Regions from separate parts of the Ferdinandcohnia sp. QZ13 genome, predicted to be linked through region 3. Evidence: riboswitches for the same ligand, from Rfam matches in the RefSeq annotation. Region 3 holds a riboswitch; each other region holds the start of a gene.
The links. A riboswitch is a leader RNA that binds a small molecule or an ion and turns the genes downstream of it on or off. The one in region 3 is predicted to bind S-adenosylmethionine.
Positions count from the first base shown of each region.

Region 1 (10,919 bases), 370 kb from region 3:
GATGAACCTACTGGTAATTTAGATAGTAAGAATAGTAGCGAAATCATTGAGCTTTTAAAAATGTTCAATAAAACCTACAATCAAACTCTACTTGTGATTACACATGATGAGCGAATCGCCCTTCAAGCCGACCGCGTTATATCAATTGAGGATGGTAGGATTGCAAAGGATGAGGTGATTCGTCCATGAATATCATCAACAAATTGACGATTCGTCATTTGAAAGAAAATAAACGAAGAACACTAGTTACGATCATTGGTGTAATCATCTCAGTAGCGATGATATCAGCGGTTGCCACACTCGGAGTTTCGTTTTTAAACTTAATGATTCGAGATCATATTGCTACAAATGGAGAATGGCATGTTAAATATAATGCCGTTAATGAAGAACAAATACAGGCAATTGAAAATGATGATCAAACCAAAAAGTTGATTCTCTCAAATGATCTTGGCTATGCCAAGCTTGAAAGGTCAGAAAATAAAGGGAAACCCTATTTGTTTTTTAAAGAATACAACTCAGCTGGTTTTCAGCAATTTCCAATAGAGTTAGCAGAGGGACGACTACCATTCACTGAAAATGAAATTGTCATATCCGAAGACATTGCTAACAATGCGAAAGTGGCGTATAACATTGGTGACAAGCTAACATTAGATATCGGGAAAAGGATGCTAGCAGGGGAAGAGAATCCACTTGGCCAGAATTACCCCTTGCAAACAGATGAAAATGGGACCACAGAGGAACTAAAAATTCAGGCTACAGAAACCTTTACGATTGTAGGAACGATCAAACGTCCAACATGGGAGCAAGCATGGTCCCCAGGATATACCGTTATTAAATACGTAGACAAAAATGCTTTGAATTCAACTCGTACAGTAGACGCAGTTGTTGTGTTAGAAGATGTGAAAGGCTCATTATACAAGCATTCCGAAACCATTGCTAAAGAAAATGGTATTAACTCTGTTTCTTATAATGATGATTTATTACGTTTTTATGGGGTAACAAATAATGATAATCTACGAATGACTTTATTTTCGTTGGCAGGAATTATTATGGCAGTTGTTATTATTGGATCAGTAGCGTTAATCTACAATGCTTTTGCAATTAGTGTTTCTGAACGTTCTAGACACTTAGGCATGCTATCAAGTGTAGGGGCAACCAGAAAGCAAAAGCGTAACTCTGTCTTTTTTGAAGGAGCAGTGATTGGTGCAATTAGTATTCCAATAGGTATCCTGTCTGGCTTAGCTGGAATTGGAGTAACCTTCTCATTTATTAATTCTTATCTTGAAGGTGCACTTAATGTCTCTGAAAAACTAAAGGTAATCGTTACACCCGCCTCACTCATAGTGGCATGTTTAATTTCAATTATTACGATTTTTATTTCAACCTATATACCTGCAAAGAGGGCATCCAAAGTATCAGCTATTGATGCCATTCGGCAAACGCAGGATATCAAGTTATCTCGAAAATCTGTAAAGACCTCAAAAATGGTTCGCAAGTTGTTTGGAATAGAAGCTGAAATTGGTTTAAAGAACCTGAAACGAAATAAAAAAAGATACCAAGCTACTGTTTTCTCACTCGTGATAAGTATTGTCCTCTTTTTAACAGTTTCGTTTTTTACAGAGAATCTTAAAAAGTCCCTTGAACTATCCCAAGAGAACATAAATTTTGATATTCAAGTGATTAATGATCAAATGGACAAAGATGATTTACTGGAGTTTACAAATCTTGACTATGTAACAGAATCAACAATTGTCCAAACAGCAGGTTTAATGGCATGGATAGAGGAGGATCAACTTCCACATGAACTGAAAAAGCAAGTCGAAAATGATCCTTCCATGTTAAAGGATGGTAAATACTTCTATTATGTAAGATTACATGGTCTAGATAAGGAAAGTTTCGAGAAATACGCTGTTAAAGTGGGGACGGATTCATCACAATTTGCAAATACAGAAACACCTACAGCCATCATTGTTGATCATATTTCCTACCAGGATTACGAGTCAGGTAAATTTGTTGAGACGAAATCGATCGAGACTAAGGTTGGAAATACAATTGATTTGGTTAGGCTTAATTATGAAAATGATGAGGAACAGTATGTAAATACCATTGAAATTGGTGCATTAACTACGCAGCTTCCGATGGGGATATCTTCGAGTGGACCAGGTGGATTAGATATAATTGTTTCAGAGGATGTATTAACTAAAATTGTATCAGATAGTGAGACGACAAAAAATGAAATCCAAGCTGAATTATACATGAATAGCTCAAATCCAATGGCGACACAAGAAGAACTGGATAAAATGACAGACTCCGGCACACATGTGTATAACGTCTATCAAAGAAGACAAGAACAAGAGCAAATGGTTGTCATGATATCAATCTTTACGTATGGGTTTATCGCCTTGATTTCATTAATTTCGATTGCAAATATCTTTAATACCATCTCAACAAGCATCTCACTTCGTAAACGTGAATTTGCGATGCTGCGTTCAGTGGGGATGACCCCAAAAGGGTTCAACAAAATGATCAATTATGAGAGTATATTTTATGGTGTGAAGGCTTTACTATACGGACTTCCGATTAGTCTGGCAGTTATGTATCTAATCTATTGGTCACTTCGAAATACCTTTGAATATGGATTTAATCTTCCTTGGGTGAGCATCTTATTTGTTGTTATCATTATCTTTGTGATTGTGGGTGCAGCTATGCTGTATTCCATTCAAAAAATTAAAAAAGAAAATATCATAGATGGATTGAAACAGGAGAGTATATAAAGGCTAGATACCACTCTCCCAACAAATTGGACCTGATCACTACTGTGGTTAGGTCTCTTTTTAACTTCGAAGCATAACTGTAGGTGTAGATGCAAATCCTTTGGATACGACGCAAATATTCGTATGAAGACGCAAATCCGTAGCAGATAACGAAAAAATTCGTGAGAAGATACAAATCCAAGAGAAACGAAGTAAATCCCCAAACTAATACGCGATTTTTTTGGACAAACGTAATATATTAGTAAAGAAGACCGCCACAACAATCTGTTATAATAGTAAATATCTCACTACACGCGTATGGAGACAGCCAAAAAACATACCATGGAGGGGAAATATGAAGTTTATTAATAGGCAACTTATAGATTATGGATTGGACCCAGCATGGGCGCATTATCTATCGGGTGTATTGATGATTCTTTTTATTGCGCTCATCTGTATAGTGGCCAATTTTATCACAAAAAAAGTGATCATTAATATCATCACACGAATCGTATCCAAAACCAAATATCAATGGGATAATATGCTTTTGGAGAGAAAGGTTTTTCGTAGACTATCCCATATTGTTCCGGCGATTATCATTCACCGCTTTTCTACAACCTTTCCAAATTATGAGCATTTGATTCAAATGGGTGCCAATACATATATCATCATCGTTGGATTAATGGTTCTTAGTAGCATATTAAATGCCATTAATGATATGTATCAAACCTATGAGGTGTCGAAGACTCGCCCGATAAAAGGATATATTCAGGTAGTTAAAATTATTGTCATCACCTTTGGGATTATTTTGATTATCGCGAATCTAATGGGGAAGAGTCCACTTCTTTTGTTAAGTGGAATTGGTGCTTTATCGGCTGTTCTTATGTTGATATTTAAAGATTCCTTATTGGGTCTTGTTGCAGGTGTACAGTTGACATCCAATGATATGGTTCGAGTTGGTGACTGGATTGAAATGCCTAAATATGGGGCAGATGGGGATGTAATTGATATCTCATTAGTCACAGTTAAAGTGCAAAATTTTGATAAAACGATAACGACAATTCCAAGCTATGCCATGATTTCCGATTCATTTATCAATTGGAGAGGAATGCAGTCCTCAGGAGGGCGAAGAATAAAGCGCTCCTTATTTATCGACACAGCTAGTATTTCATTTTGTACGGAAGAAATGATTGAGAAATTTAAACAAATCCAACTACTTTCTGATTACATCACGAACAGGGAACACGAAATTGAGGAATACAATATCAAGCATGAAATTAACCGGAACAATCCGGTTAATGGAAGAGCTCTTACAAATATCGGAGTATTTCGAGCCTATGTAGGCAATTACCTTAAACAGCATCATGGAATAAATCAGGAAATGACATTGATGGTTAGGCAACTAGCCCCAACAGAGCACGGGTTGCCACTTGAAATATATGCATTTACAAACGACGTAAGATGGGCCGTGTATGAAACCAATCAGGCTGATATTTTTGACCATCTTTTTGCGGTTGCGCAGGAATTCGGGCTTCGCTTATTCCAAAATCCATCTGGACATGATTTGAAAACGATGATGCTCGAAGGCAAACAAGAAGGAACGGTTCGAGAGCTTGAACATTAATGAAAGTAGAACACTCACAAAGTTTTTTAACTAAAGCTTTGTGAGTGTTTTTATTTGAAATTTTTATTATCCAATATCAAAATATCCTCACTAGAGGACTTTGCAGTTTGCTTTGTATATTCAACTAAATTCTGGATCGTACCACAAGCTTGCTTTGCGCCTATCACAAGAAGAGGGACACCGATAAAATCAATATGAATCCCTCTAGAGAAAAATCCACCCATTGTCATGGCAAGCGGAACCGTTGGGGATGTATTCGAAAAAATGATTTTTTCTTTTTGTCCGTATCTTTCTTGAAGGATTGCACTTAATTGTTTAAGAGCGGGTACGAAAAATTTACTCCTTTTACGACCAATTGAATAGACGGGATGACCATCCTCATCAATGCCGTGAAGGAAAAATTTCCCGAAATCCTTCTGGGTTAGTTTATTAAAATAATCTACATGCAAAATTTCATCTTTTGTTAGCTTCCGGTCTGTAGGTAGCTTATTTAAATGATAGGCTGCCGCTAATGCAGTACTATGTGTCCCAGCATAATCATTATAGATGTAAATCATTGTGGCCCTCCTTATACTATTCAGCTTTATTATCTCCAAAAATTAACAAGCTAACTCTGATTTTGTTATAATAAAATAATTTTTGAAATCGCTTAAAAAAGGTATTGCAAAATAAAATTAATGATGCTAGTATTCTAATATACTAGTATGTTAACGATTGCAAGCTAGTAAAAATAAGAATTCTTAAAAGTAAATTTAGTAAAGAAGGTATTGCTTATGAATAAGTCTTTACCAACATTAAACGAAGATTTTCCTTTGAAATTAGCACCGGCTAGGGCATGGCGGACTTATGTGGGAGGGAAATTGATAGAAGAGTTACATGGGGTTGCAGATCAAGATGATAACCACTTTCCCGAAGAATGGCTGATGTCAATCGTTTCTGCCAGAAATGTCGGACGTGAACATATCGTTGATGAAGGCTTAAGCAAAGTGGATCTTCCAGATATAGATGTATCCTTAAAAAGTCTCATTAATGAAAACGCTGCCGAGTTTTTGGGAAAAAGTCACTTTGAGAAATTCGGAAACAATACAGGAGTTCTCGCAAAAATTATTGATTCTGCTGAAAGGTTAACGGTTCAGGTACATCCGAACCGGGAGATGGCAAAGGAATTATTTAATTCTGCTTATGGAAAAACAGAGTGCTGGCACATCTTAGGAGGAAGAGAAATTAATGGTGAACCTCCATATGTATACCTTGGGTTTAAACCTGGTGTTACAAGAGAGCTTTGGGAAAACTTATTTGAAAACCAGGATATAGAAGGAATGCTAAATTGTCTGCACAAATACGATGTCAAACCCGGAGATACATTTTTAATTGAAGGTGGTACACCACATGCAATTGGTTCAGGATGTCTATTAGTCGAAATTCAAGAGCCGACTGATCTTACAATTCGCATCGAAAAGGTGTCCCCATCAGGATTTGAAATTGATGATCTTATGTGTCATCAAGGCATTGGCTTTAAAAAAATGTTTGATTGCTTCAATTATGATACCTATACACGAGAGGAAACTCTTGAAAAATGGTATGTGAAGCCTTTCGTTAGAACAGAAGTCAGGAATAACCGCGAAATTGAATTAATTGGTTATCAACAAACACCTTATTTTAAGATGACACTAGTTGAAGTCGAAAGTGAAATCGATATAACCAATGATGGTGTATTTTCTGGTCTTTATCTTCTTTCTGGAAGCGGTTCAATTGTTTCAGAAGGATTTAATCAAGCATTAAACATCGGTGATCAATTTTTCATACCTGCAAAAGTAAGCGGTTTTACGCTTCGGAATGAAGGAAATAAACCTTTAAATGCATTAAGAATATTTGGACCTAAAGTCTAGTAGAAATAGGAGATGAGATAATTATGGCAACATTAGATTGGATTGTTTTAGGTGCGTTTTTCCTAGTAATGATCGGAATCGGGATATTTAGTTATAAAGCAAATAATAGTTCAAGTGACTTCTTCGTGGGTGGAGGGAAGGTTCCTTGGTGGCTTTCTGGGGTTTCTCACCACGTATCTGGTCACAGTGGGGTAGTGTTCGTAGCATATGCAGCAATTGCCTATTCATATGGGATTACGATTTATTTCTGGTGGGCAGTTACAATCGGAATTGGGTTAATTGTTGGGGCAAAATTTATCGCACCAAGATGGCCTAGACTTCGTGAAAAATTAGGAATCCAATCACCAACTGAATACATGGCTATTCGTTTTGGATTACCCGCTCAACAAGTAACAGCTTGGACTGGGGTATTAATTAAGCTTCTTGATATTGGTGCAAAATGGGCATCTATGGGTATTTTATTGGCAGGTTTTACTGGTCTTCCAATTTGGTTAGGTATTCTTTTATCAGGTTCAGTTTCTTTAATTTATGTTACAATTGGCGGACTATGGGCCGACTTAATTACTGACTTTGTTCAATTCCTTGTACAGTTAATCGCTGGTATCGTTATTTTTGTGGGCGTTTTCAGCCAACTTGGTGGACTTGGCTCCGTATTTACAATGTGGGGAGAACTACCAGATGGTCATGCAAGTCCATTTAATGGTTCTTATACTCCACTATGGGTATTCTTGTTCTTATTCGTTAAATTCTTTGACTACAACGGTGGTAACTGGAACCTTGCAGCAAGATTTATCTCAACACCAGATGGTGAAAATTCAAAGAAAGCAGCAAGACTTTCAGCTGTCCTATACTTTGTATGGCCATTGTTAATTTTCTTACCAATGGTTGCAGCACCATTAATTTTTAGTGATTTAAGTGATCCAGCTCAACAATTATATCCAATGTTAACTCAAACATTCTTGCCAGCTGGTCTAGTTGGATTAGTTTTAGCATCTATGTTTGCAAGTACAATGGGTATGACTGTATCTGATATTAACGCTTTAACAGCAGTTGTTCAACGTGATATCTTACCAGTTCTAAATAAGAAATTTAAAGAAATGAAAGAAAATGTAGATAAAAAGTCTCTTTGGGTTGCACGTGGTTTAACAATTATGTTTACCGTTATTACCATGATTGTTGGTATTAACCAACAACATTTTGGTGGTGTACTTGGTCTCGTAATAACTTGGTTCTCAGCATTAGTTGGTCCAATGGCAGTACCTTTACTATTTGGTTTATTCTCTAAGTTTAAATACAGCAATGGAAAAGTAGCCATTTATTCTATCGTAGCGGGTATCGTTGGTTTTGCTATCACACAATTAACCGACATTATCCCTACGGATGTGGAAACTGCTTTCCCATTAATCGTAACAACAATTGTATTCTTTGCGGGAGGTTACATCAATAAACGTAGAGGTGTTACCGTTTCACCTGAAGTTGAGGAGCTATTAAACTTCTTAGATACAGGAAAAGAAGATAAAAAAGCTGACAATGTAAAAAAAGCAATCTAACATGATGAAAACAGAAGACCTCGTTATTGAGGTCTTCTGTTTTTTACATTAAAATGGGACGGAGGGACAGGTACCTTGTCCCGAATTTTTATTGGGACAAGGTGTTCCCATGACCTATTAGGAGAAGGATTATGAAGGCAAAGTTTATTTTTATTATTGTGATGCTGATTTTTGGTAGCATTGGTTTGTTTGTGAAGAATATTGATTTGTCCTCTAGCGAAGTTGCTTTGTTCAGGGGAGCATTTGGTAGTTTATTTTTAATTGGTGCTAGTTTTCTAGTCAAGCAGAAGTTTTCATTCAAAACGTCAAAGAAGAACCTAATCTTACTCCTTTTATCGGGGGCAGCATTAGGCTTTAATTGGATTTTTTTATTTGAGTCATATCGGTATACAACGATTGCCAACGCCACTCTTAGTTATTATTTTGCCCCGGTGTTTGTGATGATTTTGGCACCTTTTTTACTGAAGGAAAAATGGACATGGATGAAGGGACTCAGTATTATTCTCGCATTTTTGGGATTGCTTTTGGTCGTTAATCCTGGAGGTGGAGTGGCCGTTGGGGCTTATACCCATTCTGTTGGTATTATGTATGGATTATTGGCTGCGGCTTTCTACACAAGTGTGATTCTCATGAATAAATTTATTAAAGATCTATCAGATTTTGAAACGACAATTATGCAGCTATTAACTGCCTCAATTGTATTGTTTCCATATATCCTCGGAACTCAAAACTTGAATTACTCCGGTTTGGGACTGCAATCTATTAGTCTATTACTGATTGTAGGAATTATTCATACTGGGGTTGCGTACCTTTTATATTTTTCAGTGTTGAAAAAATTAAAGGGGCAAACAATCGCGGTAATGAGTTATATTGATCCCATTTCCGCTGTGATCATGGCGGCTATCATTTTGAATGAGAATATGGGCTTTGTTCAAATGGTGGGTGGAGTCTTAATATTGGGGTCAACTTTCATTAGTGAGATTAATTGGAAGAGATTAAGAAGGTCATAGAACTTTATAAAAAACATTGTAGTTGACAATGAACTTTTTTTGGTCTAATGTTTAATACATAATTAAATATATTCGAAATTTTCTTATCCAGAGAGGTGGAGGGACTGGCCCTTTGAAGCCTCGGCAACAGACTAGGTAAAGTACTGTGCCAATTCCAGTAGCAAGAAGCTTGAAGATAAGAAGAGCGGCACTTTCATTTGTCTTTTCAACCCTCTTCTTATTTTCAAGAAGAGGGTTTTTGCATATCCATTATAAATTGAGGTGATTGTATGTCGACGGTAAGAACTGAAAATGAATTATTAAAGGCATTTGAGATCCTAAAAAGTAAAGAATGGGTTGATCTCACACATACGTTTGGTCCGGATTCTCCCCATTTCTCAGCTTTTAATGATGCTGAATTTAAAACACTTTTTACACATGAGGATGGCTTTTTTGCACAAAGTTTTACTTTTCCAGGACAGTACGGAACGCATATTGATGCACCCATTCATTTTGTTCCTAATCAACGTTATTTAGAGGAATTAGAGTTAAAGGAACTTGTTCTCCCCCTTGTTGTAATTGATAAGTCAAAGGAAGCAGAAGAGAATCATGATTTTAATTTAAGTGTTGATGACATCCTGAAGTTTGAAGAAGAACATGGGGAAATTGAAGCAGGTACCTTTGTTGCATTGAGAACGGACTGGAGCAAGCGCTGGCCAAACAAAGAGGCATTTGAAAATAAAGATTCTGATGGCAATAGTCACGCTCCAGGTTGGGGAATAGAGGCACTAAAGTTTTTATTTGAAGAAAGAAATATCAAAGCTGTTGGCCATGAAACGTTTGATACAGATGCAGCTATTGATTATAGGAAAAATGGTTCACTAATTGGTGAATATTATGTTCTTGAGCAAGATACATTTCAAATAGAATTATTAACTAACCTAGATAAGGTACCGGCAAAGGGGGCAGTAATATTTAATATTTGTCCTAAGCCGGAAAAAGGAACTGGGTTTCCGGTACGTTCATTTGCTATTTTGCCATAGGTGGACAGAGGGTTCTTTGAATAAGGAAACTGCCCGCGTCCCTAAGATAATGACAGATTAATAAAAGGAGAGAAAAATAAAATGACAACAACATTAGTAAAAGCACCATTCCGCGCAGATCATGTAGGAAGTTTATTACGTCCAGAAAGAATTCATCAGGCTAGAAAGGATTTTCAAGTAGGAACCATTACAGCACAGGAACTTCATGAAATTGAAACAGAAGAAATTAAAAAGAGTGTTGATAAACAAATCGAAATTGGCTTACAAGCCGTTACAGATGGGGAATATCGCCGCAGATTTTGGCATACAGATTTCTTAGAGCACTTAAACGGAGTAGAGGGCTATGTTCCGGAACATGGATTTAAATTCAAAGGGGAAGAAACAGAAGCCTATGACGTGCGTGTGATCGGGAAAATTTCATTTAACCCTGACCACCCACATGTGAAAGACTTTATTGAATTCAAGGAAATCGTGGGTGACCGTGCGATTGCAAAACAAACGATTCCAAGTCCAAATCAACTTTTCAACGCTGGGATTCGCAACAAGGAAATCTATCCGAACCTTGAAGAATACGCAAATGATATTATTCAAACTTATCGTGATGCAATTAAAGCATTTTACGAGGCTGGCTGCCGTTACCTACAGCTAGATGATGTGTACATAGCAGGCCTGAATGCACCGGAAATTCCTTTTAATGATAGTGGCTCTACTCGTGAAGAATTAATTGAATTAGCGTTAAAAGTAGCAAATGGCGTACTAGAAGGCAAGCCGGAAGATTTAACAATTACAACTCACCTTTGTCGTGGAAATTACCGCTCTAACTGGGCATTCGAAGGTAGCTATGCAAAAATTGCTCCTACTCTGTTTGCGAAAGAAAAAGTAGATGGCTTTTTCCTAGAGTACGATGACGATCGTTCTGGGGACTTCACTCCATTAGAGTATATCCCAAATGATGGTCCTCGCGTGGTTCTAGGTGTATTTACATCAAAGCGTGGAGAATTAGAATCGAAAGAAAATATCATCGCGCGCGTAAAAGAAGCATCACAATTTGTACCACTTGAAAACTTATGT
Region 1 covers NZ_JAVIVW010000001.1:1,512,359-1,523,277, reverse strand. Annotated here, with positions in the region: gene RGU12_RS07335 (ABC transporter ATP-binding protein) at 1-189, shown strand, start outside; gene RGU12_RS07330 (ABC transporter permease) at 186-2,774, shown strand; gene RGU12_RS07325 (mechanosensitive ion channel family protein) at 3,109-4,377, shown strand; gene RGU12_RS07320 (DUF3189 family protein) at 4,428-4,934, opposite strand; gene RGU12_RS07315 (type I phosphomannose isomerase catalytic subunit) at 5,151-6,266, shown strand; gene RGU12_RS07310 (sodium:solute symporter family protein) at 6,290-7,816, shown strand; gene RGU12_RS07305 (DMT family transporter) at 7,948-8,826, shown strand; SAM riboswitch class I at 8,907-9,008, shown strand; gene RGU12_RS07300 (cyclase family protein) at 9,096-9,848, shown strand; gene RGU12_RS07295 (5-methyltetrahydropteroyltriglutamate--homocysteine S-methyltransferase) at 9,930-10,919, shown strand, end outside.
Region 1: another riboswitch for S-adenosylmethionine. It lies ahead of RGU12_RS07300 (cyclase family protein); the one in region 3 lies ahead of RGU12_RS09200 (PLP-dependent aspartate aminotransferase family protein).

Region 2 (10,919 bases), on a different contig from region 3:
GTGAACATGTTGGAACAACAGCCAAGGAAAACCTATTATATCTCTGTTGGAAGTGGAGAAATTTCTCAAGTCAAGTCTGGTTCTACATGGGAGTATAAAATTGAAGCAACCGACGAAGAAGTTCGTCAGTTGAGAAACCTTTTTGATGCAAACTATTCGAATGAGGTTGAAAACTTTTTACGTGCACATGTGCCTTTTGTTGAATATCATTATGATTCTTCCAATGACAAATATGACTCTAATATGCTACAGGTTTATCAAATCATCTATCAGTTGGGAGACCAGGAGGCCAGGAACTTCATTGAATCAGAAGGGATCCTAGATATCTTACGAACAATTGATTAAGCCACTTCTACATGAAGCGGCTTGTTTTTATGTTATCATAATAAAAAAGGCTCATTTCTAAAAGATTGTTGCTTTTAAAACATATGGTGATTTCCACTCCTGGTACTCGCTTACCGCGGGCGATCCGCAAGCCTCCTTGCTTCACTGCGGGGTCTCGCTTGGTTTGCTATTCCCGTAGGACGTTGAGTTTGCTTCCTTGAAGCTGCACCGCACGAAGAAAATGCATGCATTTTCGAGCATCTCGTACCATCCACTGAAATCACAGGATGCCCAATAATTCCTATGTTCCTTTGCACAATCATTTCTAATAACAACAAAGTTTACGAAAACAGCCAAAAAACCAACAATAATGGAGACTAAACAAAATGATTGTTTTTCATGATATGTATCATAATGAAGTGAATTTATCGTTTACACCGGATCCTTTTTCTACTCACCCTAAACATGTTTGGGTAATCTGTCGTTATGATGGCCATTGGCTATTGACCGACCATTCGGAACGTGGGCTTGAATTTCCAGGTGGTAAGGTAGAAGAGGGGGAAAAACCGGAAGCTGCTGCTATACGAGAGGTAATGGAGGAGACGGGAGCAGAGGTTTCAGAACTTGCATACATCGGTCAATATAAGGTTATTGGAAAAGGAAAAACGATTATTAAAAATATATATTTTGCTGAAATTGAAAGGCTCCTTGAGAAGAAGGATTATTTTGAAACGAAAGGTCCTGTTCTGTTAAAGGAAATTCCTTTGGATACGGTTAGGTCAGATCGTCGCTATAGCTTTATCATGAAGGATGATGTGCTCACGCATAGCATGGACTATGTAGAAAAATACATAAAAACGAAGAAAGCTCTCTAGCAATCAACTAGAAGAGCTTTTTATTTGGAGTCTTTTATTAATTTTTTTTCAAGGTACTCGACGCCTTGGTACATGAGTGTCGCACAGATTGCGATTAATAATAAGCTTAGGAAGATCAATGTGAAATTGAACACCTGGAATCCATAGATAATGAGATAGCCTAATCCCTGCTTTGAGACAAGAAACTCCCCAACGATGACCCCAACCCATGATAATCCAACATTTACCTTTAATGTTGAGATAATTGCCGGGAAAGACGAGGGAAGTATGACATTGCGGAAGATTTGTTTCCGATTCGCTCCAAACGTTAACAAGACTTTAATATAGTTATAATCCACTTCTTTAAACGAGGTGTAGACGACAATCGTGGTGATAATGATGGATATAATTGCTCCCATTGCGATGATTGAAATATAACCTGTTCCTAATGCCACAATTAAGATCGGACCAAGCGCAACCTTTGGCATTGCATTGAGAACAACCAAATATGGATCAAGAATGTTTGATAGACGTTCAGACCACCATAAAAGTGCCGCAATCAAAGCTCCTAAGAGGGTTCCTAAAATAAACCCAAGAACGGTTTCAAACAATGTCACCGCAAGATTATTAAACAATGTTCCATCATTCATTTTCTCTAAAAAGAGAATCCAAATTTTAGATGGTCGACTAAAGATTAAAGGGTCGATCCAATGATATCGACTTGCAATCTCCCATATACCGAAAAAGACGAGAAAAATTAGGGCTTGATAAAAACGAACCACCTTTTTCTCTTTTTGAATGTTCTGTAAGAAATGATTATGGAGTTCTTTAATGTTGAGATGTTGTTTCAAGTTTATCTAACTCCTCCCATATTTGCTGAAAAATGTTCGAATATTCTGGGTGCTGTCTTGCATCAAATGGAGTCTCATTTCGTAGGTTTTCTGGGATATCAAATACTCTTGCAATTTTTCCTGGACTCTTCGATAGGAGATAAATTCGGTCACTCATAGCAATGGCTTCTCCGATATCATGTGTGACTAGGACGGCTGTTTTGCGATATTCCTTGAGTGTATCAGAAACGAGATCTTCTAATTTTAGCTTTGTTTGAAAATCTAATGCGGAGAATGGTTCATCAAGTAGGAGTATTTTTGGATTTGTCGCCAAGGTTCGAACCAAAGCAGCTCTTTGTCTCATTCCACCTGAAAGCTGGTTTGGATACGACTTTTCAACCCCTTTCAACCCAATTTCTTCAAGTAGTGCTAATGTGTTTTTTCTTGATTGATCGGTTTCTTGATTCATAATTTGAAGCCCTACAAGAATGTTCTCCTCAATCGTCTTCCACGGAAACAAGTAATCCTGCTGTAACATATATCCAATATCAGACTTTGCCTTTTCAATCGTCTTTCCTTCAATTAAAACCTCCCCGAATGTTGGTTTTAATAATCCAGCGATAATGGAGAGTAATGTTGTTTTACCACACCCACTTGGGCCGAGGAGGGAGATGAACTCCCCTTCCTCGATTGTGAGCGAAATGTCTTCGAGTGCAGTCGTTGTAGAATCCTTTGTAAAATAAACATGGTGTAGATCTTTTACTGACAAAAAGTTCATAGTAACACTCCTATTTTGAGATGACTTTTTCGGCAATACTTGTGTTCACAAGTGTGTCATAATCAATTCTCTTTGGTAATTCACCTGCTTCATCCATGATGTCCTGCAAATTATTCCACGCTTCTTCCGATAGGACAGGGTTTGTTGCATAAGAGCCTTGATTCTTATAACGTTCAATAGAGGATGTGATTAAATCCATAGGTGTATCTGGAAAGAATTCTTGAACGGATTTTGCAATTTCTTCTGGACTATGTGAATCTACCCATTGCTGCGCTTTGTAGACTGCGCGTGTGAATTTTTCAACAGCATCGCCATTCTCATCCATAAAGCTTTGCTTTGTCATAAATGTTGTATAGGGCACCTTCCCAGATTCTTCACCGAAGGAAGCAACAATATATCCACGCCCCTCTTTTTCAAACAAACTAGCAGTCGGTTCAAATAATTGGACAAAGTCACCTGTACCTGATGCAAAAGCGCTAGAAATGTTTGCAAAGTCAATGTTTTGTATTAAATTTAAATCGCCATGTGGATCAATATCATTCTTCTTTAAGACAAATTCCCCAACCATTTGTGGCATTCCGCCTTTACGTTGACCAAGGAATGTACTATCTTTAATTTGGTCCCAGCTAAAGTTTTCAATATCTTCTCTTGCCATTAAAAACGTACCGTCCGTTTGTGTAAGAGCTGCAAAGTTAATAACAGGGTCGGTTGAGCCTTGTGCTTCTACATAAATAGATGTTTCCGAACCAACTAAGGCAACATCAGCACCGCCAGAAATTAGCGCTGTCATGGTTTTATCGCCACCTGGAACGGTTGTTAATTCAATTTCTAGACCTTCTTCTTCAAAAAATCCTTCTGAAATGGCTACATACTGAGGTGCGTAAAACACAGAACGCGTTACCTCGGCAATTCGGATTTTTTGAACCTGGTCATTATTACAAGCGGCTAATGGAATAATAAGCAATAATGCAAAAAGGCTAGCAAAAAAACGACGCATGTCTTCATTCCTCCTTGACAGATGTTCTGTCTGCTTAAGTACTATCTAAGATAGATTATGAAACGTGATAAAAATGTGTGAATGCCTATTTTTTCTTTTTATTGAGGAGGGTTTATAAAATTTTTTTCAAAAATAATGTGGTAGAGAGGATGGATAAAATGGTGGATGGCACAATTATTGAAAAGCAAAAATTTCCGTCTCCTAGCCCTAAAATTAATCTTTATTTAATAACATATTTGAGTAAAGGATTGAAAATAAAAGGGTATCTTGCTGAACCAAAGGAAGAAGGGGTTTATGACGGATTTTTATATTTGCGTGGCGGAATTAAAAATGTAGGGAAGGTTCGAATTGGTCGGATTATTCAATTTGCCTCAGAGGGTTTTGTGGTGATGGCACCTTTTTATCGTGGAAATCAAGGGGGAGAGGGGAACGAGGATTTTGCAGGACATGATCGATATGACGCATTTTCTGCGGTTAAAGTGTTGGAAGAACATGAAAAAGTGAATCCGACTCGAATCCATGTTTTTGGTTTCTCACGTGGAGGTGTGATGGCCCTACTCACGGCAATTCATCACCCACAAATTTGTTCGATTGTTTCATGGGGAGGCGTAAGTGATTTAAGTCTTACATATGTAGAACGAAATGATTTGCGACGAATGCTGAAGCGGGTAATTGGAGGTACACCTACAAAATACCCGGAACGTTATAAGTGGAGAACGCCTTTGTATGAAATTGAAAAGCTTGAAGCCCCATTACTTATTATCCATGGTGAAAAAGATGAAAATGTTTCTGTCGAACACGCATATCGACTTGAAAAAAGAGTAAGAGAGTTAGGAAAACAGGTAGAAAGCTGGTATTTTCCACAATACGATCATTATTTTCCGCCGCATGAAAATAGGGAAACGGTGAGAAGATTAACGGAGTGGATGAAAACAAGGGAGCCCAAAACCCAAAAGCTCGAGGGGTGATTTTCCTCGAGCTTTTAAACATTGAAATTATATTCTAGGTCCACCCAATAATTCAATTTCCTTTGCAACATTAGGGAACTTTTTGAAGTTTTCTTTGAATTTAATAGCTAATTCTTTGGCCTTTACATAGTACGTACTTTGGTCTGCCCATGTTTTTGCAGGTTGTAGTACATCATCAGGAACACCAGGAATGTGAATTGGAATTTCTAAACCGAAAATATCATTTTTCACGGTTTCCGCATGAGTAAGTTCACCCTCTAACGCAGCTTGAACCATTGCACGCGTATATGAGAGTTTCATGCGACTGCCTACTCCATACTCTCCACCTGTCCACCCAGTATTCACTAAAAATACCTGAACATTGTGCTCGTCAATTTTTCTTCCAAGCATCTCAGCATACTCAGTTGCCGCAAGTGGAAGGAAAGGAGATCCAAAGCAAGTTGAGAATGTGGCTTCAGGTGCTGTCACTCCTCGCTCTGTTCCTGCAAGCTTACTTGTATAACCACTTAGGAAATGGTACATGGCCTGTTCTTTTGTTAGCTTACTAATTGGAGGAAGCACGCCGAAAGCATCTGCCGTTAGAAATACAATGGTATTTGGATGTCCTGCAATGCTAGGTACAATAATATTATCGATATTATCGATTTGGTAGGCAGCTCTTGTATTTTCCGTCAATGAATTGTCATCATAGTCAGCTATTCTTGATTCTTCATCAACAACCACATTTTCTAAAACTGAGCCAAAACGAATCGCATCAAAAATTTGCGGTTCCTTTTCACGTGAAAGATTGATGCATTTCGCATAGCAGCCACCTTCAATATTAAACACTCCAGAGCTAGACCAACCGTGCTCGTCATCTCCAATAAGTCGACGGTTTGGATCTGCCGATAGAGTTGTTTTTCCTGTTCCGGATAGACCAAAGAAAAGCGCAACGTCCCCTTCTTGACCTACATTAGCAGAACAGTGCATGGAAAGTATGTTTTGCTCAGGCAATACATAGTTCATCACCGAGAAAATTGATTTTTTAATTTCACCAGCATACTCTGTTCCTCCTATTAAAACCGTTCGTTTTTCAAAGGAAATAATGATGAAGGTTTCAGAACGTGTACCATCGACTTCAGGATCTGCCTTGAAATTAGGTGCACTAATAACTGTGAATTCAGGTTGATGTGTTTTTAAGTCTTCTTCAGTTGATCGAACAAACAATTGTTGGGAAAAAAGATTATGCCATGCATATTCGTTTATCACTTGGATTGGCATACGCACTTTTTTATCAGCACCTGCATACCCATTGAATACAAAAATTTCATCTTTTTCTTTCAAATATGAAAGCACCTTTGTGTAAAGGTTTTCAAATGCAGCTTCAGAAATTGGCTTATTCACCTTGCCCCAGTCAATTCTATCTTTCGTAGATGTTTCTTCCACGATGTATTTGTCTTCTGGTGATCTTCCTGTATATTTCCCAGTTGTTGCACACACAGCCCCAGTCGAAGTAAGAATTCCTTCTTGTCTAGCAAGTACTTTCTCAACTAAAATAGGAACAGATAGGTTTTGATGTACATTTTTTCCATTCACTAATGCTACTAGCTGCTCATTTGAAACTTCAACTGAATTCATGTAAAACCATCCTTTACCTTTTTTTATATAATCGAAATTTACAATTAGTATAACACATTAACGAAAATAGTCTATACTATTTACGTATTTTACGTAACATATCTATAAAAAGTGCGTACAGAATCAAAAATAGTCCGATATAATTCATGTGTTTGGATATATATCTTTTTCTTTAAAAAATTTGCCCCATTTTGATCGTTTTTTTTTCCGAATTTGGTTGACACGAAAAGGATGACTACGTTATGATAATTCATTGAACGGATACTCTCTTATCCCGAGCTGGCGGAGGGACAGGCCCGATGAAACCCGGCAACCATCACTTTTTACATATCAAGCGAGTTTTTTAGAATCCTATATATATGTAGGTTTCCATTGATAAAGGTGATAAGGTGCTAACCTGAGCAAGGTATGTCCTTGATCGATAAGAGTGAAAGGCGAGATAAATGATAATACCTTTCCTCAAAAAAGTAGGGAAGGTTTTTTATTTCTTTAATAAGAACTATGTTACTTATAGCGGTTATATGTGTTCACCACAGATAACTAGTCTACATATGCTGTATTAATGGTTGTTAATATAGGATAGAAAATCGTGAAGGTAACAATACTAAGGGAATGAGTACCGTATCAATGAATGTCAGAATTTGAGGATAACTTGATTCTGAATCCGAAAAAGGAGGAAGCGTTTGTGACAACTAGACGCCGTTTATTTACTTCTGAGTCTGTTACGGAAGGACATCCAGATAAAATCTGTGACCAAATTTCAGATTCTATTTTAGATGCCATTTTAGCAAATGATGCAAATGCACGCGTAGCGTGTGAAACTTCTGTTACAACAGGTCTTGTACTTGTTGCGGGAGAAATTACAACCTCTACATATGTAGATATCCCAAAGATTGTCCGTGAAACGATTAAAGAGATTGGTTATACCCGTGCAAAATACGGATTTGACTATGAAACTTGTGCTGTCTTAACATCAATCGATGAGCAATCTCCAGACATTGCGATGGGGGTTGATCAAGCATTAGAGGCTCGTGAAGGTCAAATGACAGACGAGCAAATCGAAGCAATTGGTGCAGGGGATCAAGGCTTAATGTTTGGTTATGCATGTAATGAAACAAAGGAGTTAATGCCTTTACCAATTTCGTTAGCTCATAAGCTTTCACGCCGTTTAACAAAAGTTCGTAAGGATGAGATTCTTCCATATTTACGTCCAGATGGTAAAACTCAGGTTACCGTTGAGTATGATGAGAATAATAATCCTGTCCGTATCGACACCATTGTTATTTCAACTCAACACCATCCGGAAATTACATTGGAACAAATTCAGCGAAATCTTAAAGAACATGTGATCAATCCAGTTGTTCCAAGTGAACTAATTGATGAAAATACGAAATACTTTATTAACCCAACTGGCCGCTTTGTAATTGGTGGTCCTCAAGGGGATGCTGGCTTAACAGGTCGCAAAATTATTGTTGATACGTATGGTGGTTATGCACGCCATGGCGGTGGTGCATTCTCAGGTAAGGATCCAACTAAGGTTGACCGTTCTGCTGCATATGCTGCACGTTATGTTGCGAAAAACCTCGTGGCAGCAGGATTAGCGGATAAGTGTGAAGTTCAGCTTGCGTACGCAATCGGTGTTGCTCAGCCAGTTTCTATTTCTGTTGATACTTTCGGTACAGGAACTGTATCTGAGGATGTTCTTGTAGAATTGGTTCGCAATAATTTTGATTTGCGTCCAGCGGGTATTATTAAAATGTTGGATCTTCGTCGTCCAATTTATAAACAAACAGCTGCATATGGTCACTTTGGTAGAAACGATCTTGATTTACCATGGGAGCGTACTGATAAAGCAGAAACTCTAAAGACACAAGCTGCAAAATAAGATAGAAAAGCTCGCCGATTTGGCGAGCTTTTTGTGTTCGCCCAGCATGGGCGAACTCTAACGGGTGAAAGTCCCGAGTGCGACCTTGTAGCGGTAAGCACATAGCTAAAAGCAAGGGTGTCCATGGAGACGTGGAATCTGAAGGAAGCTCACGGCAAACCTCCGGTCTGACGAACAGAAACCATATAGGAGGCAACGTATGAGGATAAGACTGCACAAGAAGTTAAAGTCCAATAGCTACAGTAATCATACGGTGTAAATATGGCAGATAGATGGAGGGAAAGAGTTCGTACCTTAACTGGGGAGGTCTCACTAAGCTATACCAAAATCTTATAGAGATATAAGACTGGATGGTGAGAAGTCAGCAGAAGCCGTAGTAGTGAAGATGTCTAATGAAAGTTAGAAGGAGCGAAGGGCTGAACAATTTTATCGTTATAGAAATCTCAATTGGAAGAGGAAATAGACCACTGGCACATCGCGACAAAGTGGATACCGCCTTCACGAGACAGAAAGGAAATAACAAGCATGTATGAAGGAAAACTACTTGATAAAATCCTAAACAGGGATAATCTTAACCTGGCATTCAAGCAGGTGGAAAAGAATAAGGGTGCAGCTGGTATAGATGGAATGACTGTAGATGAATTGGGGGCATATATGGCATTAAATAAGGATGAAATCATCTTACAAATTCGCCAAAGAAAATATCAACCCTCTCCCGTATTAAGAGTGGAGATTCCTAAACCAAATGGCGGAGTTAGACTTTTAGGAATACCAACGGTCAAAGACAGGGTCATTCAACAAGCAATTGCACAAGTACTTACACCTATATTTGATAGGCAATTTAGTGAATATAGTTATGGATTCAGACCAAGACGGTATGCAGAGATGGCTATATTACAAGCTCTAGAATTTCTAAATGAGGGTCATGATTGGATTGTAGATATTGACCTAGAACGTTTCTTCGACACGGTCAATCACGATAGACTAATGAATCTTGTATCAAAAACAGTAGATGATGGTGACGTCATTTCTCTCATTCGTAAGTTTTTAGTGAGTGGGGTACAAATAGATGAAGATTATGAAGAAACAGTTATAGGAACTCCGCAAGGAGGAAACTTATCACCCTTACTCAGCAATATCATGCTTAATGAATTGGATATGGAACTTGAAAGACGAGGTCTCCGTTTCGTCAGATATGCGGACGACTGCATTATTATGGTCAAAAGCGAGATGGCTGCGAGACGAGTGATGAGGTCAGTGACAAGGTTTATAGAAGAGAAGCTAGGCTTGATTGTTAATGCCAGTAAAACGAAAGTAACAAGGCCAAATGACCCCTCCATGAAATTTCTAGGATTCGGTTTCTTCAAAGATTATCAAATGGATTTGTACAAAGCAAAACCACATCAAAAGTCAGTAGAAAACTTCAAGTTTAAGTTGAAACAATTAACACGGAAAAACTGGAGTGTTGATACGAAGTATCAGGTTGAAAGAGTCAACCAAGTAATACGAGGATGGATAAACTATTTCAAAATTGGTTATATGAAAAAGCTGTTGGGAACAATAGATTCCCACACAAGAGTTAGACTACGGATGTGTATTTGGAAGAAATGGAAAACAGCCAAAAACCGTAGAAAGAATTTAATTAAACTGGGAATGAACAAATATAATGCTTATAAATATAGCCACACCAGTAAAGGAATAGTACGTATCGCTTACTCATGGGTACTTACCACAACAATAACGAATAAGAGATTAGCCCAATTTGGACTAATCTCATGCGTGGAACATTATAACAAAGTACATGCTTAGTATAAAATTGAACCGCCGTATACGGAACCGTACGTACGGTGGTGTGAGAGGACGGCACGAAAGTGCCTCCTACTCGATTCGTACTTATTTTTCTGTATTTAGCTCCAGGCGCTTTTCTTTTTGTAATTGTTTATAATGCTGTCCTTTTTCAACATATTCACGACGAATTCTAGCCATGTCTTTTTTATCCACTTCGTTTAATTCACGAATCACCTTAGCGGGTCTTCCAAAGGCGAGTGTGTTGGGCGGAATTTTCTTACCTTGTGGAACGAGGCTCCCAGCACCAATAAAAGCACCTTCACCAATTTCAGCACCATCAAGAATAATCGAACCCATTCCAATGAGAGCATTTTTACGAATAATCGAGCTATGTAAGATAACCTGATGCCCAATTGTGACATCATCTTCAACGATTAAGGGATTGTTGGGGCTTTGATGCAAAGTCGAATTGTCCTGGATGCTCACTCTTTTTCCGATAACTGTTGGTGCTACATCACCTCGAATCACAGTATTAAACCATATATTTGTTTCATCACCAATTTTAACGTCACCGGTAACTGTTGCATAGTCCGCAATGAATGCAGATTCCGCAATTTCAGGATATTTCCCTTTGTATGGATAAATCATAATAGGTACCCCCAGTTAATTGTTTGATATTCGCTGTAATATCATTTAATGTTAGTGTATCAACTTTCACAAGTATCGTAAATCGACATATATTCAATCTATCTAAAATTTGAGGTGATATCTTTGGTACCAACACAACCAATAAGTTTAATGAAGAAAGTGTATCGTGAGGTATTTCCAATTGTACATCGTGAATTAGCTATTTGGAAAAAGAAAGCTGAGGAGATTCC
Region 2 covers NZ_JAVIVW010000015.1:779,310-790,228, reverse strand. Annotated here, with positions in the region: gene RGU12_RS17550 (hydrolase) at 7-345, shown strand; gene ytkD (RNA deprotection pyrophosphohydrolase) at 711-1,199, shown strand; gene RGU12_RS17540 (ABC transporter permease) at 1,220-2,029, opposite strand; gene RGU12_RS17535 (ABC transporter ATP-binding protein) at 2,007-2,786, opposite strand; gene RGU12_RS17530 (ABC transporter substrate-binding protein) at 2,797-3,783, opposite strand; gene RGU12_RS17525 (alpha/beta hydrolase family protein) at 3,942-4,751, shown strand; gene pckA (phosphoenolpyruvate carboxykinase (ATP)) at 4,779-6,368, opposite strand; SAM riboswitch class I at 6,635-6,796, shown strand; gene metK (methionine adenosyltransferase) at 7,054-8,253, shown strand; gene ltrA (group II intron reverse transcriptase/maturase) at 8,779-10,062, shown strand; gene RGU12_RS17505 (gamma carbonic anhydrase) at 10,147-10,689, opposite strand; gene tbcS (tetraprenyl-beta-curcumene synthase) at 10,840-10,919, shown strand, end outside.
Region 2: another riboswitch for S-adenosylmethionine. It lies ahead of metK (methionine adenosyltransferase); the one in region 3 lies ahead of RGU12_RS09200 (PLP-dependent aspartate aminotransferase family protein).

Region 3 (10,919 bases):
GTTCAAAACGGATTTCGGCGAAAGAATCCCTACAAGAGATGTTGTATTTGCGGATGGATCTGATCCAAAACGTATGCGTAACTATTATACTTTCAAATATAACGAAATCGTGTTTAATCTATTGAAGCAGGAAAAAGGAGAAAAAGAAGCGATCGTCTTTGCACGTTCTGCAACAGCGGGTGGTCAGCAATTTCCAGTACACTGGGGTGGTGACTGTGAAGGAACCTATGAATCCATGGCTGAAAGCTTACGTGGTGGATTGTCCTTGATGATGTCAGGATTTGGATATTGGAGTCATGATATTGGTGGATTTGAAACACTTGCAACTCCGGATCTATTCAAGCGCTGGGTAGCATTCGGACTACTGTCAAGTCACAGCAGATTCCATGGCAGTAACACATACCGAGTGCCTTGGGGATATGATGAAGAATCCGTAGATGTAACAAGACATTTTACAAAGCTTAAAAATAAATTAATGCCATACTTGTTTAATGCTGCAAACGATAATCATGAGACAGGCATTCCGGTAATGCGCCCAATGGTAATGGAGTTTCCAAATGATTTAACTTCTCATGTACTTGATACTCAATACATGTTAGGAGAATCAATCTTAGTAGCACCAATATTTAACGAAGAGGGTATTAGTTCCTATTACCTTCCACAAGGAAAATGGACACATTTATTAACAGGAGAAGTTGTAGAGGGCGGCGAATGGAGAAACGAAACATATGATTACATGAGCCTACCATTGTTTGTAAGAGAAAATACAATTCTTGCCCTTGGTGAAAATGACATTCGCCCTGATTATGACTATGTAAATAACGTGACATTCGCTTTATATGAGTTGCAAGAAGGAAAAGAAGTAAAGACAACAGTACGGGACATAGATGGTAATATCGAAGCTGCTGTTTCCGTTGTGAAAAACAACAATACCATTACATTTACAACAAATATGAAAGAAGCTAAACCATACTCTATTCTACTTAATGGCTATAACTCCATTACTTCTGTTTCTGCAGGTGAGTGGGAAAAAGAAGAGGATGGCATTCGTATCCGTCTAAGTGAACCAGTTCAAAAAGTAGTAATCGGTTTGTAATCAAGGATTTAATTTATTCATCTATTTTTTATGAAACTAATACTAGGAGGAACACCCAGATGGCTTATTTCGAATCAGTTAACAAAATACAATACGAGGGACCAAAATCAACAAATCCTTTTGCATTTAAATATTACAATCCAGAAGAAAAAATCAATGGTCAGACAATGGAGGAACTTCTTCGTTTCTCAGTAGCGTATTGGCACACATTTACTGCAAACGGCTCTGATCCATTTGGAGTCGGAACTGCAATCCGTCCATGGGATCACTTAAAAGGATTAGACTTAGCAAAGGCCCGCGTTGAAGCATCTTTTGAACTTTTTGAGAAATTAGATGTTCCATTCTTTGCGTTCCATGACGTAGATATTTCGCCAGAAGGAAGCACATTGAAGGAAACAAATGAAAATCTTGATGTCATTGTAGCGATGATTAAAGATTACATGAAAACTAGCAAGGTTAAATTACTTTGGAATACAGCAAACATGTTCACAAATCCACGTTATACACACGGTGCTGCAACTTCTCCTAATGCAGATGTGTTTGCCTACTCTGCAGCGAAAGTGAAAAAAGGTTTAGAAGTAGCAAAAGAACTTGGCGCAGAAAACTATGTGTTCTGGGGTGGACGTGAAGGCTACGAAACATTATTAAATACAGATATGAAGCTTGAGATGGACAACTTAGCTCGTTTCTTCCACATGGCAGTTGACTATGCGAAGGAAATCGGCTTAAATGTACCTTTCTTAATCGAGCCTAAACCAAAAGAGCCAACAAAACATCAATATGATTTTGACGTAGCAACTGGTCTAGCATTCTTGCAAAAATATCACCTAACAGACTACTTCAAGTTTAATATTGAAGCAAACCACGCAACACTTGCTGGCCATACATTTGAACATGAGTTAAGAACAGCACGCATCAACGGTATGCTTGGTTCAGTTGACGCAAACCAAGGGGATACATTACTTGGATGGGATACGGATGAATTCCCAACAGACCTTTACACGAACACATTAGCCATGTATGAAATTTTGAAAAATGGTGGACTTGGTAAGGGTGGTTTAAACTTCGATGCGAAGGTAAGAAGAGGTTCATTTGATACTGACGACCTATTCCATGCGCATATCGCAGGTATGGATGCATTTGCAATCGGATTAAAAGTGGCTAATAAATTAATTGAGGATAAAGTTCTTGATAGCTTTGTTGATGAGCGCTATAGCAGTTATACTAAGGGTATCGGCTTAGATATCGTTGAAGGAAAAACAAACTTCCGTGAACTTGAGGCATATGCACTTGGATTAACAAAAATCAAAAATACATCAGGTAGAACAGAACGCTTAAAAGCATTAATAAATCAATATCTATTAGAGACTCTTTAATTCATAGACTTAAAAATGTGCTGGATGTATGTTGCTCCAGCACATTTTCATAGAAAAGGATGATTCGGATGAAATATGTAATCGGTGTGGACCTTGGAACAAGTGCGGTTAAGATATTACTTGTGAATCAAGCTGGAGACGTGGCAGGCGAGGTATCGAAATCATATCCACTCATTATTGAAAAATCTGGTTATAGTGAACAAAATCCAGAAGAGTGGGTTGAAAAAACAACAGCGGGTCTTAAGGAACTTGTTGAGCAATTTGATGGAGATATCAAGGATATTGAAGGTATTAGTTTTTCCGGACAGATGCACGGACTTGTTCTACTAGACGAAGAAAACCAAGTATTGCGAAATGCTATTCTTTGGAATGATACAAGAACAACAAAGCAATGTAACGAAATCTATGAAACTTTTGGAAAAGAAAGGTTATTAGAGGTAACAAAGAATCCAGCCCTAGAAGGGTTTACGCTACCGAAAATTCTGTGGGTAAAAGAGAATGAACCTGGAATTTTTGAACGCTCTAGCGTGTTCATGCTACCTAAGGATTATTTACGCTACCGGACTACGGGTGCCGTAAATATGGAGTATTCTGATGCAGCTGGAACATTGATGTTGAACGTTGCAAAACGCAAATGGAGTCAGGAAGTGTTAGAGACTTTTGGTCTTTCACCTGAATTCTGTCCTCCATTAGTTGAATCACATGCATTTGTAGGTACGATTACAACTGAATTTGCCGAGGCAACTGGTCTTTCTAGTGAAACAAAGGTCTTTGCTGGCGGAGCGGATAATGCTTGTGGTGCGATTGGTTCAGGGATTTTATCAGAAGGAAAAACGCTTTGCAGCATTGGAACATCTGGTGTTGTGCTATCTTATGAAGAACGTAATGACCTTGATTTTAAAGGAAAGGTTCACTATTTTAACCATGGGGAAGAAAATACGTATTATACGATGGGTGTGACACTTGCCGCGGGTTATAGCTTAAGCTGGTTCAAGGATACTTTTGCAAAAGAAGAAGCCTTTGATCAATTTTTAGAAGGTATCGATGAAGTGCCAGCCGGTAGTAACGGATTAATATTCACTCCTTACATTGTTGGCGAGCGGACTCCACATGCAGATTCAACTATTCGTGGCAGTTTCATAGGCATTGATGCAGCCCATGAACGCAAGCATTTTGCACGGGCAGTCCTTGAAGGTATCACATTTTCGTTAAATGAGTCGATCGAGATATTTAGAAACAGTGGCAAAACGATTGATACGATTATTTCAATCGGTGGCGGTGCAAAAAATGAAACTTGGTTACAAATGCAGGCTGATATTTTTAACGCAAGAATTCAAAAACTAACATCTGAACAAGGTCCTGGAATGGGGGCTGCGATGCTTGCTGCATATGGCTGTGGCTGGTTCGCTACATTAAAAGAGTGTGCCGATGCATTCCTACAAACCTCCAAAACATATGAACCAAATCCGAATAATGTGGAGACGTATCAGAAGGTATTTGCAATCTATCAACAGGTCTATGCACAAACCAAGGTGATGAATGAGCAATTGAGAGAGTTTCGAAAATAAAATGAACCTCACAGCACTGTGGGGTTTCTTTGAAGGAGAGATAACTGTGAACTATCGTAAACTAGGGAATACTGGGTTAGAGATTAGTGAAGTTAGCTTTGGAACATGGGCAATTGGCGGTGCGTGGGGAAAGACAAATGATGAAGAAGCGCTGAAATCTTTGGAATATGCAATTGACCAAGGGGTTAACTTTTTTGATACGGCAGACGTATATGGCGATGGTCATAGTGAAGAACTGTTAGCCAAAGCAACAAAGGGCAAGGAAAATCGAATACATATCGCGACAAAGTTCTGTCGTCAAGGAGATATTTTTGACCCGAAAAATTATAGCTACGAACAAGTAAGTCGTTACTGCGAAGATAGCCTTCGTAGATTGAACCGAGAGGCAATCGATTTGTATCAAATTCATTGTCCGGCTACCGAAATTTTAAGGGATGGCAGTGTGTTTGAAGTTCTTGATCGCTTGCAAAGTGAAGGGAAAATCCGTCACTATGGGGTAAGTGTCGAGACTGTTGAGGAAGGGTTAATTTGCTTGGAAAATCCAAACGTGAAAAGCCTGCAGATTATTTTTAATATGTTCCGCCAAAAGCCGTTGGAAGCTCTGATTCCAGAGGCCTATAAAAAAGGTGTTGGCCTACTTGTCAGATTGCCACTTGCGAGCGGTTTACTTACTGGTAAATTTACAGCAAATCATGTTTTTGAAGAAGATGATCACCGTCGCTTCAACGAAAATGGCGAGGCATTCAATGTAGGTGAAACGTTTGCCGGTCTTGGTTTTAAAAAGGGTGTGGAACTTGCTGGGCAATTAAAATGGATTGCAGAAGGAAGGAAATCAATGGCAAGTGCAGCACTTCGTTGGATTTTAGATCACGAAGAGATTACATGTATTATTCCTGGATTCAAAAATGTTAAACAGGTTCAAGATAATTTAACTACTTTGGAAACAAAACCTTTTTCATTTGAAGAAAAGGAAAAGGTTCAGCGCTTTTACCATGAAAATGTAAAAGATTATATCAGAGGTGCTTATTAAGAGAATGGTATATTCTATTTCTCTTGTAATTAATTGAAGTAAAAACGAAACTCCAGTTATCGTTATTAAAAAAGGTATTGACTAAGTAGTATAAATTGTTTTAACATTCTTATTAAATACTTTAATAATGCGATTCTTCTTATCAAGAGAGGTGGAGGGACTGACCCTGCGAAACCTCGGCGACCAGCATAATGAATGCCCGGTGCCAAGTTCAGAGAAAGTATTTCTATTCCCAAGATGAGAAGGTGGACGAACGAATATGTTGATGTATGTTCTTGTACCCCTTCTTTTATAGAAGGGGTTTTTATTTTTAACAAAGACTAGAGGTAATTATAAGAAAACATGAATTTTTCAAAAAATACATTGACTGTAAAAATGATGTATTCTATAATACTTTGTATGGTTGAAGTGTTAACGTGTTATCACGTCAAATTAATAAAGAATTCTTATCCAGAGTGACTGAGGGAACAGGCCCGTAGAAGTCCAGCAACCTTCAAGTGAAAGCTTGAAAAGGTGCTAATTCCTGCAGATGCAAAAGCATCTGAAAGATAAGATGAGGCCCCCTCTTCTTATGTTGAGGGGGTTTTTTATTTACATAAAGTAAAAGGGTATCAACTAATCAAAAAAACTCGTAAAAATTGAACTTGGAGGTTTAAACAATGACAAAACAATATGAAACTTATGATGATGAAACGATACTTTTACATGGAGGTCAATCTCCAGATCCGACAACTGGTTCACGTGCAGTGCCTATTTATCAAACTAGTTCTTTCGTATTTCATAATACAGATCATGCTCAAAGTCTATTTAGTCTTGATGAGTCAGGTAATATTTATTCTCGAATTGGTAACCCGACTGTTGATGTGCTTGAGAAACGGATTGCATTGTTGGAAGATGGTGTCGCAGCTGTAGCCACATCTTCAGGAATGGCTGCAATTGCTCTATCCATTATGAACGTCGCACAAGCAGGAGACGAAATTGTAGCAGCTTCAAATTTATATGGCGGAACTTATAATCTTTTCGCCGTTACCCTTCCAAAATATGGAATTAAGACTCATTTTGTTGATCCAACAGATCCTGAGAATTTTAGAAAAGCGATTACGCCGAAAACAAAGGCCGTATTTGCTGAAACGATTGGAAATCCAAGCTTGCATGTTTTAGATATTGAAGCAGTATCAGCTATTGCACATGAAAATGGAGTACCGCTCATTATTGATAATACATTTGCTTCTCCATATGTTTGTAAACCAATCCAATTTGGTGCTGATATAGTGGTTCACTCCGCAACAAAGTGGATAGGTGGTCATGGAACGACAATTGGTGGGTTAGTCGTTGATGGAGGTCGTTTTAATTGGAACAGTGAAAAGTTCCCAGGATTTACTGAGCCAGATCAAAGCTATAACGGAATTAAGTATGCGAATGAATTTGGAACGTTAGCATTTAGTACAAAGCTTAGAGTGCAGCTATTAAGGGACTTTGGTTCATCTTTAAGTCCGCATAGTGCATTCCTATTGATACAGGGGCTTGAAACATTACACTTAAGAATCGAAAAGCATAATGAAAATGCATTGAAAGTTGCAAAATTCTTAAAAGACCATCCTGCGGTTGAATGGGTTTCATACCCTGGTCTAGAAGAGCATTCAGCACATGAACTAGCTACTAAATATTTGCGTTCTGGATATGGTTCTATCGTGAACTTTGGCATTAAGGGTGGTAGAGAAACTGGTAAGAAAGTAATTAATAACATTGCGTTATGGTCACATGTGGCCAATGTTGGAGATGCCAAGTCTCTTATTATTCACCCAGCATCAACAACTCATCAGCAGTTAAGTGCGGAAGAGTTAGTAAAAACAGGAGTAAGTGAAGAATTAATCCGTTTATCGGTTGGTATTGAATCATACCGTGATTTAGTTAATGACTTGGATCAGGCATTTTATGAAGCGACAGGCATTTCATCAAAAGGTGAACAAAAAGGTGAAACAGCAGTTAACGATGAGGGAGTCATTCGCTGGGCACTTCAATCAACATTTATCCGTGAAGAAGTTGATGGAAAGGAAGTTCAGCGTGCAAAAACGATTGCGGTTGTTGGTCTAAGTGGTAATCCAGCTCGCCCAAGCTACAGACTTGCAAGGAAAATGCAGCGTTTAGGTTATAAAATTATCCCGGTTAATCCAAGGGAAACAGAAGTACTCGGTGAACAGGCCTATCCAGATTTAACATCTATTCCGGTTAAGGTTGATATCGTTCAAGTATTCCGCAGCCCTGAAGCGGCAATTGGCGTTGCGGTAGAAGCAGCAAAAATACAGCCTAAGGTCTTCTGGCTCCAAGAAGGAGTCATTTCTCCAAGGGCAGTTGAGGTTGCGAAGGAAGCGGGTCTTGAGGTTGTTCAAAACAGATGTACCTATAAGGAAGCACAACGTCTTAGAGGTGCAATTGTAACGTATGCCTGTGAAATTTAACTTTAATTTGCAAATCCCCTACCTCTATGGGTAGGGGATGAATGTAAAGGTGTCTATTGAATGATGACTAAGGGATAGGTGCAGTGAGAATAAAGCTTCTCTTAGTATGAGGGAGGAAGAGAAATGACAACTCAACATAATATACTAGAATCCAAGGTTCTATGGGAGCCAAGTGAAACATGGATTTCACAGTCAAATTTGATGAAATTTTCACAAAAGGTGGGTATTCCGCTCCTGCCCTATGAACGCTTTCACCACTGGTCGGTCGTTCAACCCGAATCATTCTGGTCAGCAGTATGGGACTTTGCGAATCTAATTGGAGATAAAGGAGAAAGAGTCGTAGTTCCTCCAAGTGATGGTGGAATGCTTGGCACACAATGGTTTCCTGATTCTAGATTAAACTTTGCGGAAAATATTTTACGTGGTGATGACGGGCAGACAGCAGTTATTGAAGCCAACGAAAACGGTGTCTCTCAAACGATTACAATGGGAGAGATGCGAAATATGGTGGCAAGGGCCCAGTACGGGTTGAAGAGTTTAGGAATAGGTGCTGGAGACCGTGTTGCTGGAGTTGTAACAAATGGAATTGAAAGTTTCGTAGCCTTATTGGCAACCACCTCGTTAGGTGCTGTTTGGACATCTTGCTCCCCTGATTTTGGTCCAAAGGGGATTATTGATCGGATTGGGCAAGTTCATCCAAAAGTATTAATTGCAACTTTGGATTATCAATATAATGGAAAGTTTTATGATATTCGAAAGAACATCTCTTCTGTAAGTAAGGTGCTGAATGATGTTTCCACTATCGTAACCCTATCTGAAGACTCAAATTTATCCATAAATCAAACAAGGAACGTAATAAGCTGGCAGGAGCTATGTCAAAATGGATCCTCTGATTTAGAGTTTACCCGAGTTCCCTTCAATCATCCTCTCTACATCCTTTATACGTCGGGGACTACTGGACTACCAAAGGCGATTGTTCATTCAGTTGGTGGTACATTAATTCAACACGTGAAGGAACATCAGCTGCATTGTGATGTAAAAGCGGGAGATATCATGTTCTGGTACACAAATACTGCATGGATGATGTACCCTTGGCTACTTTCTGGATTAGCCAGTGGTGCCGCGATTCTTCTCTATGATGGGTCACCCATACCTAAAGCGAATGTGGGGATACTTTGGGAGATTGCTGAAGAAATCGGGCTCACGCATTTTGGAACAAGTCCTAAGTATTTAGATACCTTAATGAAGTCGGGGTATCAGGTAGGGCAGAGCCATAATCTGTCCCGTTTGCGCAGTGTCCTTTCTTGTGGAGCACCGTTAGCAGCAGAACAATATGACTGGATATATAACGAAATCAAGCAGGATATCATGTTGGCTTCGATTTCAGGTGGTACAGAGATCATCGGATGCTTTGTGATGGGTTCCCCTGTACATCCAGTAAGGCGCGGGGAAATTACCTGTAAAGCACTTGGAATGGCAGTGGATGTCCTCGATGAACGAGGTGTATCAGTCATCCAGGAAAAAGGGGAGCTAGTGTGTACGAAAGCTTTTCCAAGTATGCCAATTACATTTTGGGGAGAAGACGGAGATAAGCGCTACTATTCCGCCTATTTTGCACAACGTCCTGGAATATGGTCACATGGTGACTTTGCTGAACAGACAATAGAGCAATCGTTGATCATTTACGGAAGAGCTGATACCACGCTTAATCCTGGAGGTGTACGGATTGGAACTGCGGAGATTTATCGTGTTGTTGAGCAACTTCCACAAGTACAGGACTCAATCGTTTTTGGCTTTCCCGTTGATAATGATGAGGAAATCGTGCTATGTGTCGTTACTGAGGATGGGCAGCTTGATCGTACGTTAGTAGATCATATTCGTAAGGAAGTAAGGAAAAAGGCTTCACCACGACATGTGCCAAGACGTATTTACTGTGTGAAGGAAATTCCATATACAATTAACGGAAAAAAGGTAGAGGGGGCAGTTCGTTCAACGGTACTTGGACAGCCAATTAAGAACAAGGGCTCACTTGCCAATCCAGAATGCCTAGAAGAATTTAGCAGCTTGTCTGAAAGGAGTTTCTTATAAATGGTTAAACGTCGAGTTCCAAAAGGTGCAATTATAGGGATTGGAGAGCTTACTCCAGTCCGCTATAGCGAGGGTGCGACGACACTTGGATTAATTGCCGAGTCAGTAAGGTTGGCCATGCAGGATGCCGGAATTGAAAAAGACGAGATCGATGGTTTATTAATTGGTCCCCAAGTAGGCGAGACTCCTCAGCATGTTCCAGCTACTGTCGCAGAATACCTGGGTCTTCAACCGACAATGTCAAATGTAGTCGATCTAGGAGGCGCAACTGGTGCGGGGATGATATGGAGAGCTGTAGCTGCGATCGAAGCGGGAATGTGTGAAACAGTTGTATGTGTACTTGCAAATATCAATGAAAAAGGTAAAACCTTACGTTCACCAAACCGTAACCCAATTCGTGAATTTGACGTTCCATTTGGTGCTTCTGGTGCAAACACCTCTTATGCGCTATTAAAGCGTCGGCACATGGCAGAGTATGGATCGACTCAAGAAGAATTTGCACTTATTGCTCACTGGGCACGAAAAAATGCGCAGTTAAACCCAAAAGCCATTACATACGGAAAACCAGCCTCAGTTGAGGACGTGTTGAATTCTCCGCTAATTGTGGATCCCTTGCATTTGTTTGAAATTGTGATGCCTGTAGCAGGTGGGGCAGCGGTCATTGTTACCTCCGTTAAAAATGCCTCAAGGGGAGGACATCCGCCTGTTTATTTACTCGGGGCAGGTGAGAAGGTCACTCATCGAGCTGTTAGCCAAGCTCCTTCATTGGAAAACGCACCGCTAAGCTATGCGATCCGAAGAGCGTTGGAGCAGGCAGGACTTTCCGTGCAAGATATGGATTTACTATCTCTATATGATTGCTATACAAGTGTAGTTGCACAAACTTTGGAAAATGCAGGTCTTTGTGCACCAGGAAGATTTGGTTCCTGGATGAAGGAGCATTCTTTCAGTCATGATGGTGATTGGCCACTTAACACGCACGGAGGACAATTAGGATTTGGTCAGGCCGATCTTGCTGGAGGAATGTCACATATTATTGAAGCGGTTCATCAATTGCGTCATGAAGCAGATTTGCGACAAATTCCAAATGCACGTCATGCTTTAATAACAGGGAATGGAGCTACATTGAGTGAAGCTGCTGCTCTGATCTTGGGGGTGGAATCATGATAGAGAAATTTGAAAATGTATCGGTCCCAGGTCCGACGATAACACCGATCACTAAGCCGTTCTGGGATGCAGTGGCTCGTAAGGAATTTATTTTACAGAAATGCTGTGATTGTGGTGAATGGGTATTTTATCCTC
Region 3 covers NZ_JAVIVW010000001.1:1,883,490-1,894,408, reverse strand. Annotated here, with positions in the region: gene yicI (alpha-xylosidase) at 1-1,096, shown strand, start outside; gene xylA (xylose isomerase) at 1,156-2,472, shown strand; gene xylB (xylulokinase) at 2,541-4,040, shown strand; gene RGU12_RS09205 (aldo/keto reductase) at 4,087-5,070, shown strand; SAM riboswitch class I at 5,207-5,314, shown strand; SAM riboswitch class I at 5,514-5,625, shown strand; gene RGU12_RS09200 (PLP-dependent aspartate aminotransferase family protein) at 5,730-7,529, shown strand; gene RGU12_RS09195 (acetoacetate--CoA ligase) at 7,653-9,617, shown strand; gene RGU12_RS09190 (thiolase family protein) at 9,618-10,784, shown strand; gene RGU12_RS09185 (Zn-ribbon domain-containing OB-fold protein) at 10,781-10,919, shown strand, end outside.